One region of the Burkholderia cenocepacia genome, then DNA from elsewhere that is predicted to be linked to it. Evidence: riboswitches for the same ligand, from Rfam matches in the RefSeq annotation. Region 1 holds a riboswitch; the other holds the start of a gene.
The links. A riboswitch is a leader RNA that binds a small molecule or an ion and turns the genes downstream of it on or off. The one in region 1 is predicted to bind cobalamin.
Positions count from the first base shown of each region.

Region 2: linked by a shared signal. The riboswitch ahead of SY91_RS15440 (FecCD family ABC transporter permease) and the one ahead of cobA (uroporphyrinogen-III C-methyltransferase) in region 1 are both predicted to bind cobalamin.

Region 1 is NZ_CP060039.1:2,392,412-2,397,816, reverse strand. Features, by position in the region: gene SY91_RS11420 (TonB-dependent siderophore receptor) at 105-2,243, shown strand; cobalamin riboswitch at 2,313-2,549, shown strand; gene cobA (uroporphyrinogen-III C-methyltransferase) at 2,659-3,468, shown strand; gene SY91_RS11410 (cobalamin biosynthesis protein) at 3,465-3,842, shown strand; gene cobO (cob(I)yrinic acid a,c-diamide adenosyltransferase) at 3,877-4,479, shown strand; partial or broken gene SY91_RS11400 (cobyrinate a,c-diamide synthase) at 4,482-5,405, shown strand, end outside.
Region 2 is NZ_CP060039.1:3,262,290-3,271,060, reverse strand. Features, by position in the region: gene SY91_RS15460 (EVE domain-containing protein) at 1-304, opposite strand, end outside; RNA gene ssrS (6S RNA) at 375-556, opposite strand; gene SY91_RS15450 (cell division protein ZapA) at 638-952, opposite strand; gene SY91_RS15445 (ATPase) at 949-1,299, opposite strand; cobalamin riboswitch at 1,454-1,702, shown strand; gene SY91_RS15440 (FecCD family ABC transporter permease) at 1,744-2,859, shown strand; gene SY91_RS15435 (ABC transporter ATP-binding protein) at 2,856-3,671, shown strand; gene cobT (nicotinate-nucleotide--dimethylbenzimidazole phosphoribosyltransferase) at 3,733-4,788, shown strand; gene SY91_RS15425 (adenosylcobinamide-GDP ribazoletransferase) at 4,778-5,554, shown strand; gene cobC (alpha-ribazole phosphatase) at 5,539-6,123, shown strand; gene SY91_RS15415 (cobalamin-binding protein) at 6,235-7,152, opposite strand; gene cobD (threonine-phosphate decarboxylase CobD) at 7,149-8,165, opposite strand; gene cbiB (adenosylcobinamide-phosphate synthase CbiB) at 8,158-8,771, opposite strand, start outside.

The DNA.
Region 1 (5,405 bases):
CGAATGATTGTCGTTTTCAACTTGGCGAGATAAACTTCGCTCGATAACGCAAACAACCGCGCAACGGCCATGTGAGGCAATCACTCAGTCATCCTCAAATTTCCATGTCGAAACGACAGATATCCGGGCGACGCTTTCCTGTGCTGGCCCTGTCGCTGTGCTCGATCGCCGGCGTTGCCTCCTTCCCTGCCCCGGCGGCCGAGTTCGACGACGAACTGCCCGCGGTCGAAGTACGCAGCCGCCGTCATCCGAACGATCCGCGCGTCGAGAGCGTGAGTACGGCGACGCGCACCGCGAGCGATCCGCGCGACGTACCGCAAACCATCGACAGCGTCCCGGTAGAGGAAACGCTGTCCTATGGCGGCCGCACGCTGGCCGACGCGTTGGCCGGCGTGCCCGGTGTGTCCAATACGTCGGACACGCGCTTCGATGCGTTCCGCATTCGCGGCTTTTCCGCCGCGGGCGACCTGCTGCTCGACGGCATGCGCGACGATGCGCAATACGTGCGCAGTCTCGGCAACATCGAACGCGTCGAAGTGCTGAAGGGGCCGGCTGCCGCGCTGTACGGGCGCGGCAGCGGCGGCGGCGTCATCAACCGGATCACCAAGCAGCCGTTGCCGGAAAACTTCGGGCATGTGTCGGCAGCGACCGGCAGCTATGGACGGCTCGGCGCGTCGGTCGATCTCAACCGCATGCTGTCGAGCGCATGGAGCGTGCGGTTCAATGCCGGACGCGAACACGCAGGCAGCTTCCGCGACCACGTCGACGGCACGCGCCAGTACGTCGCGCCGTCAATCAAATGGCGGGACGCGCGGCGAAGCTGGCTGCTGCAGTTCGAATACGACGCGTACCGGCGCGTGCCCGATCGCGGCATGCCGGCGCCGGTCGCCGCGGTCGACGCGGCCGGCAAGCCGTTCGCGTTCTCGCTGCCGTCCGCGCCACGCGCGACCTTCTTCGGCGCGGCGGGCCGCGACACGATCCGCGACGAGAACATGAACTGGCGCTCGGTCTTCACGCACGCGCTCGACGGCGACTGGGAATTGCGCCATACGCTCGGGGTGCTGAATTTACGCAGCACCTTCGACAATACCTACGTCACGCAAAGCTACGTCGCGAAGCCGCGCGACTACCGGCGCGTGCAGCGGGCGCGCTACCTGCAGGACATGACGCATCTCAACGTGCAGACCGGTGTCGAACTGGGCGGCAAGGTCGCGACCGGTCCGGCGCTGCATCACCTGCTGTTCGGCATCGAATACGGCTGGCAGAAACGCACGCCGACGCTCTGGCAGGCCGACGCGGCGCCGATTCCGGTGACCGGGCCGGATCGCTTCGCCTTGGTCGGCTCGACGCCGCGCCCGTACGCGATGAACCGCCACCGCGTCAGCGACTACGCGATCTTCGCGCAGGATCGCGTCGACCTCGGGCGAGCGTGGAAACTCCTCGGCGGCCTGCGCGGGGAACGTTTCGACGTCGATTCGACCAACGCGCTGAACGGCCTGCATGCACGGCGCACGACGGCGGCATGGAGCCCGCGGCTCGGCGTCGTGTGGTCGCCGGTCGGCGCGCACAGCCTGTATGCGTCGTACAGCAAGAACTTCGCGCCGGTCGGTGGCGACCTGATCGGCATCACGCCCGATGCGCGCGGCAACGCCAACGATCTCGGCCCGCAATACACGCGCCAATACGAGATCGGCGTGAAAAGCGACTGGCGCGCCGGCGCGCTGAGCACGACGCTCGCGCTGTTTCAGCTCGACCTGTACAACCGCCGCATCGCCGATCCGGTTCGCCCGGGCTTTTTCGACCTCACCGGCCTCGAGCGCAATCGCGGCCTGGAACTGGGCGTCGCCGGCCGGCTCGCGGGCAACTGGTTCGTCCGCGGCGGCATCGGCTGGCAACATGCGCGGGTGGTCGACGCCGAACCGAAGTACGCAGGCAAGCGCTCGGCGGGCGTGTCGGCGTCGAACGGCAGCCTGTTCGTCAGCCATGCGCCGCTACGCGGTTTTTTCGCGGAACTCGGGGTGGTGTACGAAGGCGCGCGTTACGCCGATCGCGACAACCTGCTCGAACTGCCCGCGTACGTTCGCTGGGACGGCAAGGCCGGCTATCGCACGCGCGACTTCGAGGTGACGCTGGCGGCCGTCAACCTGACCGATCGCGATTACTACGCGAATGCGACGGGCCTCGCGCAGATCATGCCCGGTACGCCACGCACGTTCACGCTGACGGCGGCATACAAGTTCTGACCTCGCGGGTAGCGCCGACACCCCGCGCAGCCGGCCCGCCGGGCGGCTTGCGGGTTGCACGCCTGTGCTATCGTATGCGCCGCGTTCGGTGCTCGCATGCGCATTCCGCGCATGCAGTTAAACGGGAAACAGGAGGCGGATCGCCGCCCGGCCTGTGCTGTCCCCGCAACGGTACGCCGCCCGCGCAACGCACTTCCCCGCGCTGCGCCCAGGCCGCCCGCGATGCCACTGCCCTTCGACCGGGCGGGAAGGCTGCGGCCTGGCAAGCGGCCAGCCCGGATACCGGCCGACGCAAGGGGCGAGCGCGCTGCTCGCCGAACGCCCGATCCGCGGGGGACGGATGGGGTGCGCATTCCACCCGCGCTCGCGCGGGTTTCGCCCGATCCGCCATGCACTGCCTGTCCGCCGGCCGCCGATGTGCCGCCCGCCTTCCCTGTTCCACTGTTTCGACACGGTGCGCGCCGTGCCGCGCACGATGAGCCGCGCCTGGCTCGTCGGCGCCGGCCCCGGCGACGCCGACCTGTTGACCCTCAGGGCCGTGCGCGCGATCGGCACGGCCGACGTGCTGCTCGTCGACGATCTCGTGAACCCCGACGTGCTGCGCCATGCACGCGCCGATGCGCTGATCGAGCACGTCGGCAAGCGTGGCGGCCATGCGTCGACGCCGCAGGAGGCGATCGTCGCCGCGATGCTCGCGCACCTGCGCGCGGGCCGCAGCGTCGCGCGGCTCAAGGGCGGCGATCCGTTCGTGTTCGGCCGCGGCGGCGAGGAACTGGTCGCGCTCGGCGCGGCGGGCTTTCCGGTGGAAGTCGTCAACGGCATCACCGCGGGCATCGCCGCGCCGGCCGCGCTCGGCATCCCGGTCACGCACCGCGGCGACGCGCAGGGCGTGATCTTCGTCACGGGCCACGGCGCGGGGGCCGACGAGCCGGACTGGCGCGCGCTCGCAGCCACCCGCATGACGATCGTGATCTACATGGGCATCCGCCGGCTCGACGCGATTGCCGCGGCGCTGCGCGATGGCGGCCTGCCCGACGACACGCCGTGCGCGGCGATCGAGAACGCCACGCGAGCCGGACAGCGCCACGTACTCGCGACGCTCGATACGCTCGTCGCGCGCGTCGGCGAGGCCCATATCGGTTCGCCGGCGATCGTCGTGATCGGCCGCGTCGCGGCGCTCGCCGACGATCCGGCGGTGCGCGCGGCGCTCGGCGGCCACGCATGATGCGCGTCGCGCTCGGTGTCGGCTTCCGCGCGGGCGTCACGGCCGCGCAACTCGATGCCGCGATCCGCGCCGCGCTCGCGCGCTACCCGGCCGCCGAACCGGCGCTCGTCGCGACGCTCGCCGACAAGGCATGCGCCCGTGCGCTGCGCACGCTATGCGCGCGCCGTGGCTGGCCGCTCGTCGCGTTCGAGGCGGCGCAACTCGCGAGCCGTCCGGAACTGGCCGCGAGCGGCCCGTCCGACGCCGCGCTGGCCCGCTTCGGCGTCGCGGGCGTGGCCGAGCCATGCGCGCAACTCGCCGCGCCGCACGGTCGGCTGCTCGGCGCCAAATCCATGCTGGGCGGCGTGACGGTCGCGCTCGCCGGCCCGCTCTGAACCCAATGTTTCGCTTTCGACAGGACGATTCCCGATGAAGACCGATTCCGAATCCCATCAGCGGATGGCCGAACGCCGCCGCGCCGGCCACGAGAAGAAGCAGGCCGCGGCCACTCAGGAAAAAGGCCTGCTGATCGTCCATACCGGCAACGGCAAGGGCAAGAGCACGGCCGCGTTCGGGATGGCCGTGCGCGTGCTCGGCCACGGCATGCGGCTCGGTGTCGTGCAGTTCATCAAGGGGGCGCTGCATACGTCCGAGCGCGACTTTCTCGGCGCGGTCGCGGAATGCGATTTCGTGACGATGGGCGACGGCTATACGTGGAACACGCAGAACCGCGACGCCGACATCGCGACCGCGCGCAAGGGCTGGGACGAGGCGCGCCGGATGATCGACAGCGGCGACTACCGGATGGTGATCCTCGACGAGCTGAACACCGTGCTGAAGTACGAATACCTGCCGCTCGACGAAGTGCTCGCGACGCTCGTCGCGCGTCCGGAGTCGGTGCACGTCGTCGTCACCGGGCGGCATGCGCCCGATGCGCTGATCGATGCGGCCGATCTCGTCACCGAAATGCGGCTCGTCAAGCATCCGTACAAGGAGCAAGGCGTGAAGGCGCAGCGCGGCGTGGAGTTCTGAGCATGCCGGCCTGCCCCGCGCTGTTCGTCAGCGCGCCCGCGTCCGGCCAGGGCAAGACGTCGGTGACGGCCGGCCTCGCGCGGCTGCACCGGCGGCTCGGCCGCCGCGTGCGCGTGTTCAAGACCGGGCCCGATTTTCTCGATCCGATGCTGCTCGAACGCGCGAGCGGCGCACCCGTGCATGCGCTCGACCTCGGGATGGTCGGCGGGGCCGGTTGCCGTGCGCTGCTCGCCGAAGCCGCGCGCGACGCGGACCTGATCCTGATCGAAGGCGTGATGGGCTTGTTCGACGGCACACCGAGCAGCGCCGATCTCGCGGCCGCGTTCGGCGTGCCGGTCGTCGCGGTGATTTCGGCGAAGGCGATGGCGCAGACGTTCGCGGCGATCGCGTTCGGGCTCGCGCGGTTTCGGCCGGGGCTGCCGTTTCACGGCGTGCTGGCCAACCGCGTCGGCTCGGCTCGGCACGCGGAGTTGCTGCAACAGGCGTTGCCCGACGACCTGCGCTGGCTCGGCCACGTGCCGGCCGATGCGGGTATCGCGCTGCCGGAACGGCATCTCGGCCTGCATCAGCCGGCCGATATCGATGATCTCGACGCGCGGCTCGATCGTGCGGCCGATGTGCTCGCGCAAACCGCGCTCGCCGAATTGCCGCCTGCCGTCGCGTTCGCGGAACCGGACGTTGCGGCGCCGCTGCCGCGCGCGCTCGCCGGCAAGCGGATCGCGGTAGCGCGCGATGCGGCGTTTTCGTTCATCTATCCGGCGAACCTTGTGCTGCTCGATGCGCTCGGTGCGGTGCTGCGGTTCTTCTCGCCGCTTGCCGACGAACCCGTGCCTGACGATTGCGACGCGCTGTTTTTGCCGGGCGGCTATCCGGAACTGCATGCGGCGACGCTGGCCGCGAATGCCACGACCGCACGGACGATTCGC
Region 2 (8,771 bases), 870 kb from region 1:
CGTCGACGAGCAGCCAGCGTGGCGCTTCCTGCGTCGATTTCGGGTCGTAATAGGGGCTTTTCGGATCGAACTGCGTGGGATCGGGGTAGGGCGTCGACGATACTTCGGCGAGGCCCGCGATGCCCGGCTCGGGGCAGCTGGAGTGATAGAACAGCACGCCGTCGCCGATCTTCATCGTGTCGCGCATGAAATTGCGCGCCTGATAGTTGCGCACGCCGGTCCACGGCAGCGAGCGCTGCGGTGCGTTGGCGAGATCGTCGATGCTCGCTTCGTCCGGTTCGGACTTCATCAGCCAGTATTGCATGGTCGTGATCGACGCAGAAAAAGGCCGCTACAAAAGAAAACGGCACCGGGACTTTCCCGATGCCGTTGGATAGGCCCCCGCCTTGGCCGCTAGGCCGGCATCCTGAACCTGAGGTTCAGAATTGGTCGCAGTTAGCAGCACTTCGGGTACATCAGACAGAGTGACGCGCGCGCCCGTGCTACAAATTTCCGCAACCGTGCACATGGCATTGGTTCAAGGAATATATGACCTTGGCGAACCAGGCAGGGAAGCTGACTGAACTGTGATTCGATGCGCCAATTTGACCACCGTTGATCGTCGAGATCAAGCGGAATCGACGTATCGTTTGAAACGTTACTGCGTCTCGTGCTGTGCGAGCACCGCGCCGAGCTGTTCGTTCATCTGGTGCATTGTACGACGGATTTCCTCGGCCGGAAATGCTTCACCGTGCCGCACGCTCGTTTGCAGTCGCAGCAATTCCGATGCAAGCGACAGCGCCGCCATCACCGCGATGCGGTCGGTGCCGCGCACCGAGCTGTTCGAGCGGATTTTCGACATCTCGGCGTCGACGCGCGCGACCGCTTCGAGCAGCGCCGCTTCGGTCTCGGCCGAACAGGCGAGTCGATAGGGCTGACCGAGAATCGAGACTTCGATCTGCTTGGTGCTCATGCATGTTCTCCGTGGCTGGCCGCGTCATCGCCATCCGTGCGCGCCTGCGCATCGAGCAGGTCGAGCTGGTTGTCGGCTTGCTCCGCGCTCTTCGAGCGCGGCAGCTTTTCGAGAATCGCGTTCAGTTTCACCTGGGCGTCGTCGATCTTCGCCGACAGTGTGTCGCGCTCGGCCGCGAGCGCATTGCGTTCGTCGCGCAGCTGCGCGAGTTCCGCGCGGACCGTGTCCGCTTCCGCGCGCAATTGCGCGACCTGCTCCTCGAGCGCGAGCCGTTCCGAGTGATAGCGCTTGTTCAGCGAAATCAGACGGCCAATATTTTGAGATAGGGTTTCGAGTTCGTTGAGCATTTGCTGCGTCCTCTAAAGACCCAGCATTTTAGCGCGGAATAACGCGCAATCCGACATCTGTAACGTTTCCAGTCGTAACACCCCGGCTTCTTGCCGCGAATAGGCGTGTCCCGCGCCGCTCCGGACGCTTCCTTGACGCTCGCGCGACCGCCTCCTAAACTGGCGCCGCCTCGGTGCTCGCGCGCAGGACGCGCGGTTAAACGGGAAGCAGGGTGCGGCTCCGCGAGCGTGCCAACCTGCGCTGCCCCCGCAACGGTAAGCGGCTGCGTCGTGTGACGCAGGCCGGCTCGGGTGCGTTTCGCGTGCAGGTCGCATGCGGGCGCGGGCCACTGCGCGTCATCGCGCGGGAAGGCGAGCCGGTCCGCCGCCAGCCCGGATACCGGCCGAGACGGGGAGCCCGCACGGGCTTCATGACGCGCGACCTGCGGGGAAGCAGGGCGCGCAATGTTTCACGGAACGTTCTTCGATGCCGACCCCAATCGTCCGCCCCGCGCCCCTGTCGCGCCCGGCCGGCTGCCGCAAGCGGATGCGCCGCGCGTCGTGCGCGCGGCCGTGCGCGGCATGAGCGCCGCACGCGCCACCGTCATCTGGGCCGCGCTGGCCGCGTTGGTCTCGCTGCTGTTCGTCGCGTCGCTGTCGATCGGCAGCGTGCCGATGTCGCCGTGGCAGGCGCTCGCATCCCTCGTGCCGCACGGCGGCGACACCCTGTTTGCCGACATCGTCCGGACGCTGCGCCTGCCGCGCGCGCTCGCGGGTTTCGCGTGCGGCGCGCTGCTCGCGCTGGCCGGCGCGTTGTTGCAGGTGCTGCTGCGCAATCCGCTCGCGGAGCCGTACGTGCTGGGCGTGTCCGGCGGCGCGGCCGGCTTCGCGCTCGTCGCGATGATCGCGGGCGGCGCATGGTGGCTCGTCGACGCATCCGCGTTCGCCGGTTCGCTCGTATCGGTCGCGCTGGTGCTCGGTCTCGCGCGGCGCGAGCTGTGGCGGGGCGAATCGCGCGACGCGTCGCCGCGGCTGCTGCTCACCGGCGTCGTGATCGCGGCGGGGTGGGGCGCGTTCGTCACGCTGTTGCTGTCACTCGCGCCCGACGCGCGGCTGCGCGGCATCATCTTCTGGCTGACGGGCGACCTGAACGGCGCGACGGCGCCGTGGTTCGCGTGGGGCGCGCTGCTGCTGAGCGCAGGCGTCGCGCTGCCGGTCGCGCCGCAACTGAACGTGCTGCTGCGCGGCGATGCGACCGCGCTCGCGCTCGGCGTGCCGGTCGCGCGGTTGCGCGTGCGGATCTATCTCGTCGCGTCGCTGGCCGCCGCGGCCGCGGTGACGACGGCTGGCACGATCGGCTTCGTCGGCCTCGTCGTGCCGCATGCATTGCGGCTCGCGTTCGGCAACGACCAGCGGATGCTGCTGCCGGCCGCGATGCTCGCGGGCGGCGGCGGCGTGATGGCGGCCGACCTCCTCGCGCGTACCGCGATCGCACCCGCGCAATTGCCGGTCGGCGTGATGACCGCGTTGATCGGCGTGCCGGTGTTCCTGTGGATGTTGCTGAGGAGGCCGATGCGATGACGGGCCCCGCACTGAACGCCGCCGCCGGCGACCTGCACTACAGGGCCGTCGACCTGACGCTGAAGGCCGGCGCGCGCACGTTGCTCGACCGCTTCACGCAGGCGTTCGGCCCTGGCGAGATCTGGTGCGTCGCCGGGCCGAACGGTGCGGGCAAGACGACGCTGCTCGCCACGCTCGCGGGATTGCAGCCGCCGGCCGGCGGACACGTCGAGATCGACGGCCGGCCGCTTGCCGCGTGGCGCCCCGAGCCACTCGCGCGGCGCCGCGCGCTGATGCCGCAGCAATTGCACGATGCGTTCAGCGCGACCGTGTTCGACACGGTGCTGCTCAACCGCTTTCCGTATCTCGGCGGCTGGGGCTGGGAGCGCGACGACGACCGCGCGGCCGCGCGCGCTGCGCTCGCGACGTTCGACCTGAGCCCGCTCGCGTCGCGCGACGTGATGTCGCTGTCGGGCGGCGAGCGGCAGCGAGTCGCGCTGGCCGCGACGCTGTGTCAGGATGCACCGCTGATGCTGCTCGACGAACCGCTCGCGCATCTCGACCTGCATCACCAGATCGATTGCCTCACTGCGCTGGCCGCCTGGCTCGCGGCAGCCCCGCGCACGATATTGTTTTCGTGTCACGACCTGAATCTCGCGCGGCGCTTCGCGACACATGCGCTATTGCTCGACGGCCGTGGCCATGCGTCGGCCGGCCTCGTGCACGATGTATTGACGCCCGAGCGCGCGAGCGACGCGTTCGGCTATCCGCTCGTGCTGATCCGCGAGAATGGCCGCGATGCGCTGCTGCCGGCATGGCCTGCGCGACAATGACCTTTCCTGTTCCGATTTTTTCGATGCGCGGCGCCAGCCGCGCCCACGACCCGGCTCCTCGATGACGACTCCCACCCCATTCCCGCCCGCGATCGCGCCGCTCGACGACGCGCTGCGCAAGCGCCTCCAACAGGTGATCGACCACAAGACCAAGCCACCGGGTAGCCTCGGCCAGCTCGAGGCGCTCGCGCTGCAGATCGGCCTGATCCAGCTAAGCGAGCGACCGGTCGTGCAGCGTCCGGTGACGATCGTGTTCGCGGGCGACCACGGGATCGCGGCCGAAGGCGTCAGTCCTTATCCGCAGGCGGTGACCGCCCAGATGGTCGCGAACTTCCTGGCCGGCGGTGCGGCGATCAATGCGTTTTCGGGCGTCGCGCAGAGCACGCTCGAGATCGTCGATGCGGGCGTCGCGTCGCCGCTGCCGCTGTCGGACCGGCTGGTGTCGCTGCCGGTCGCGCGCGGCACGCGCAACTTCGCGACGGAGCCGGCGATGACGCGTGAAGAAGCGATGACGGCGCTGGCCGCTGGCGCGGGGCGGGTACGCCTGCACGCGTCGCTCGGCACGAACGTGATCGGTTTCGGCGAGATGGGGATCGCGAACACGTCGTCGGCCGCCTGCCTGATGAGCCGCCTGCTCGACGTGCCGATCGATGCCTGCGTGGGCCGCGGCACGGGCCTCGACGACCAGGGTCTCGCGCACAAGCGCGCGGTGCTCGGCCGCGCGCTCGTCAAGCACTCGCATGCGATCGCGCCGCTCGACGTGCTCGCGACGTTCGGCGGCTTCGAGATCGCGATGATGACGGGCGCGTACCTCGCGGCCGCGAGCGAGCGGATGACGATCCTCGTCGACGGCTTCATCGCGACGGCCGCGCTGCTCGTCGCCGAGCGCATCGCGCCCGGCGTGCGCGACTACTGCGTGTTCTCGCATACGTCGCACGAGGCCGGGCACCGGCGCATGCTCGAGCATTTCGGCGCGAAACCGCTGCTCGCGCTCGACCTGCGCCTCGGCGAAGGCACGGGCGCCGCGCTCGCGCTGCCGCTGGTGCGCGCGGCGGCTGCGTTCCTCAGCGAGATGGCGAGCTTCGAGTCCGCCGGCGTCGACAATCGTGACGCCTGAGCGCGCGCGCGGCATACGGGCCGAACTGCGCTACTTCTTCGTCGCGCTCGGCTATTTCACGCGCGTGCCCGTGCCGCGCTCGATCGGCTACGCAGCCGGCGATCTCGATCAGGCCGCGCGCTATTTCCCGCTCGTCGGCGCCTGCGTGGGCGCGTGGGGCGCGCTCGTCTATCTCGTCGCACTGCGCGTGCTGCCCGCGTCGATCGCGGTCGGGCTGTCGATGGCCGCGACGCTGCTCGCGACCGGCGCTTTCCACGAAGACGGCCTCGCCGACAGCTGCGATGCGTTCGGCGGCGGTTACACGCGCGACGACGTGCTGCGCATCATGCACGATTCGCGGATCGGCACGTTCGGCGCGGTCGCGCTCGTGATCGCGCTCGGCCTGAAATGGCAGGCGCTGACGTCGATGTTGCCGCTGCGCGCCGCATGGACGATGATCGCCGCGCATGCGGCGAGCCGCGCGATGGCCGTGAGCCTGCTGATGTCGCTCGACTACGTGCGGCCCGAAGGCAAGGCGAAGCCGGTCGCGCAACGGATGGGCGCACGCGCGGCGTGCATCGCGGCGGTGTTCGGATTGCCGTGGTTGTTCTGGCCGGACTGGCGCATGGGCGTTGCCGCATGCGTGGCGCTCATGCTCGTGCGCGCGTGGCTGGCCCGCTATTTCGTGAAGCGGATCGGCGGTTATACGGGCGACTGTCTCGGCTTCGCGCAGCAACTGGGCGAACTGACGATCTATCTGGTGGCGCTCGGATGGACATCGTCCTGATCCGTCATCCGGCCGTCGGCGTCGAGCCGGGCGTCTGCTACGGACGCAGCGACGTGCCGCTCGCCGAATCGGCCGATGGTGGTGCGCAGGCCTCGCGTGCGCATCTGGCGGAACTCGGTGCGCCGTTGCCCGAGCAGGTCTGGACGAGCCCGCTGACACGCTGCGCATCGATTGCCGAACGGCTCGCGCTGACCTTCGACGTACCGCTGCGGCGCGATGCCGACTGGCAGGAAATGGATTTCGGTGCGTGGGAAATGCAGCGCTGGGACGATATCGACCGCGCGGCGCTCGATGCATGGGCGGCCGACCTGATGCATGCGTGCGCGCACGGCGGAGAAAGCGTCGCGCGATTCGTCGCGCGGGTCGCACGGCAGGCCGATGCGCTTGCGGCGTTTGACGGGCCGCAATGGGTCGTCACGCATGCGGGCGTGGTCCGCGCATTCGCGTCGCATGTGTTGCGCGTGCCGCTCGATACGCTGCTGTCGCGGCCGGTGCCGACCGGCGGAGTCGTGTGGCTGCGCACGGACGACGGCACGCGCACATGGGAAGTCGTGCACTGGGACGCATAGGTGCACTTGCGTCTGCAAGCGAACGACGCGGCACACGGATCGATCTGCGCTCGGGCCCCGGACGCATCCGGCCTCGATGCGCGATGAACGCGCGAGCCGCCGCGCCGGAAATCAGCGCACCGGCCGCCGCGCACGCGCGGCATCCAGATCCTCGCACAGCGCGGCCGCACCCTGCGCGATGCGCGGCGATGGCCGCGTCAGCAGATCGCCGTCGATCGCGAACAGGTTGTTGCGTGCCACGGCCGTCAGCGCGGGCCATGCACGCCAGCGCGCGAGGCTCGGCAGCGGTTCGTTCGAACGGGTCGCGCCGGCACTCGTCGTCACGATCGCTTCCGGATTCGCCGCGAGCACGGCCTCGTCGGTCACGGTCGGCGCGAGCGGCTTGAGCGATGCGAATACGTTGCGGCCGCCGCAGAGTTCGAACACTTCGTTGATCAGATGCGTGCCGTTGAGCGTCGTCAGCGGGCGGTCCCACACCTGGAAGAACATCGTGACCGGCGGGCGTGCCGCGTAGCGTGCGCGCAGTGTCGCGATGTCTCGGGTAAAGGCGGCCGCGGCGGCATCGGCAGTCGGTTGCGTGCCGAGCAGCGTGCCGAGCCGGCGCAACGACGACGACACGTCGTCGAGATGCTTCGGTTCGCTGAAGAACAGCGGAATGTGCAGCGCGCGCAGCGCGTCGGTCTGCCGCTCGGCGTTGCCGTGCCGCCACACGACGATCAGGTCGGGCTTCAGCGCGGCGATGCGTTCGAGATCGAGCGCCTTGTTGTCGCCGACGCGTGGCACCGCTTGCGCGGCGGCCGGATAGTCGCTGTACGTGACGGTGCCGACGAGCTTCGTGCCGCCGCCGGCCGCATAGACGAGCTCGGTCGCGTGCGGCGCGAGGCTGATTACGCGCTGGGCAGGCGCGGGTAACGTGACCGTGTTGCCGGCGTCGTCGCGGGTCGTGACGTCGGCGTGGACGAGCGGTGCGTGAGCGAGCGCGGCCAGCAGCGCGGCCGGCGCGAGCCGGCGGAACATGGGGGCGCTCATGCGGATGCCTTCAGCAGCGGCACGCAATGCGCGAGCGCGTCGCCGAGGCGCTGCCATTCGGCTTCGCTCGCCGGCAGGCCGATGCGTACGCTCGACGGTGTCGGGAAGTGCCGCGTCCAGATTCCGCGTGCCGCGAGCGCGGCATGCAGCGCCGCGGCGCGCGGGTCGTCACTCCAGCTGAAGAGCGGCGTCGCGCGAACCGCGAAGCCGTGCGCACGCAGCAGCGCGGCCAATCGTTCGCCGTCGGCCGCGAGCCGCTCACGGGCGGCAGCTTGCCATGCGCGATCGGCGAACGCCGCGGCGACCGCGTGGCGCGCGGGGCCGCCGACCGTCCACGCGCCGAGCGTGTCGCGCAGCGCGGCGATCAGCGCGGGATGCGTGAGCACGAAGCCCGCGCGAATGCCGGCAAGCCCGAAGAACTTGCCGACCGAGCGCAGCACGACGAGCCCCGGACGATCGACCCGCGGCGCGAGCGAGGGCGCGGCGCCCGTATCGGCGAACGCTTCGTCGACGATCAGCGTGCCGCCGCGTTCCGCCAGTTGCGCATGCCAGCCTAGCAGGCGCGCGGTCGGCACGCACTCGGCCGTCGGATTATTCGGATTCCCGACGATGATGTGGCGCAGCGTTGCGGGCAGCGTGTCGGCGTGGATATCGAGCGTGACGACGCGATGGCCGTGGCGCGCGAACGCGGGCGTGTATTCGCCGTACGCGAGCGCCGCGACGCCGGCGTCGCCGGCCGGCAGCAACGCGGGCAACGCGCGGATCGCGGCCTGGCTGCCGGCAACCGGCAGGACGTGCGCGGCATCGGGTGCGTGGTAGTACTGCGCGGCGCAGGCCGCGAGACCGTCGCCGTCGTCGGGCAGCCGGCGCCATGCGTCGGCCGGCACGGGCGGCACCGGGTAGCCGACCGGATTGATGCCGGTCGACAGGTCGAGCCACGCGTCGTACGGAATGCCGTGGCGGCGGGCGGCTTCATGCAGGTTGCCGCCGTGCGCGATGGATGAATCAGACATGATGGGTGGCCATGACGAGTGCGCCGCTCGCGACCAGCAGCGCGAGCCACAGCGCGAGCGTGCGCGTGACCAGCGACAGCGCGGCGACGATGTGAAGGGCGGTGGCCGTGGCCCCGGTGCCGAGCACCGGGCGATCCTCGATTTCGCCGTGATAGACGGCCGGGCCGCCGAGCTGCACGTTCAGGCTGCCGGCGCCCGCGGCCATCACGGGGCCCGCGTTCGGGCTGTCCCAGTGGCGCGCCTGCGTGCGCCAGCAGCGCCACGCGGCGGCCGTGTCGCCGAGCAGCGCGTAGCTCGCGGCGGTGAGCCGCGCGGGAATCCAGTTCAGCGCGTCGTCGATGCGCGCGGCGGCCCAGCCGAAAGTCAGGAAGCGCGGCGTGCGGTAGCCCCACATCGCGTCGAGCGTGTTCGCGAGCCGGAACAGCAGCGCGCCGGGGCCGCCCGCGACGACGAACCAGAAGAGTGCGCCGAAGATCGCGTCGTTGCCGTTCTCGAGTGCCGATTCGACGGCCGCGCGCGACAGCGCTCCTTCGTCGGCCTGGCTCGTGTCGCGCGAGACGATGCGCGCGGTCAGCGTGCGCGCCGCGTCGAGGTCGCGCCGCAGCA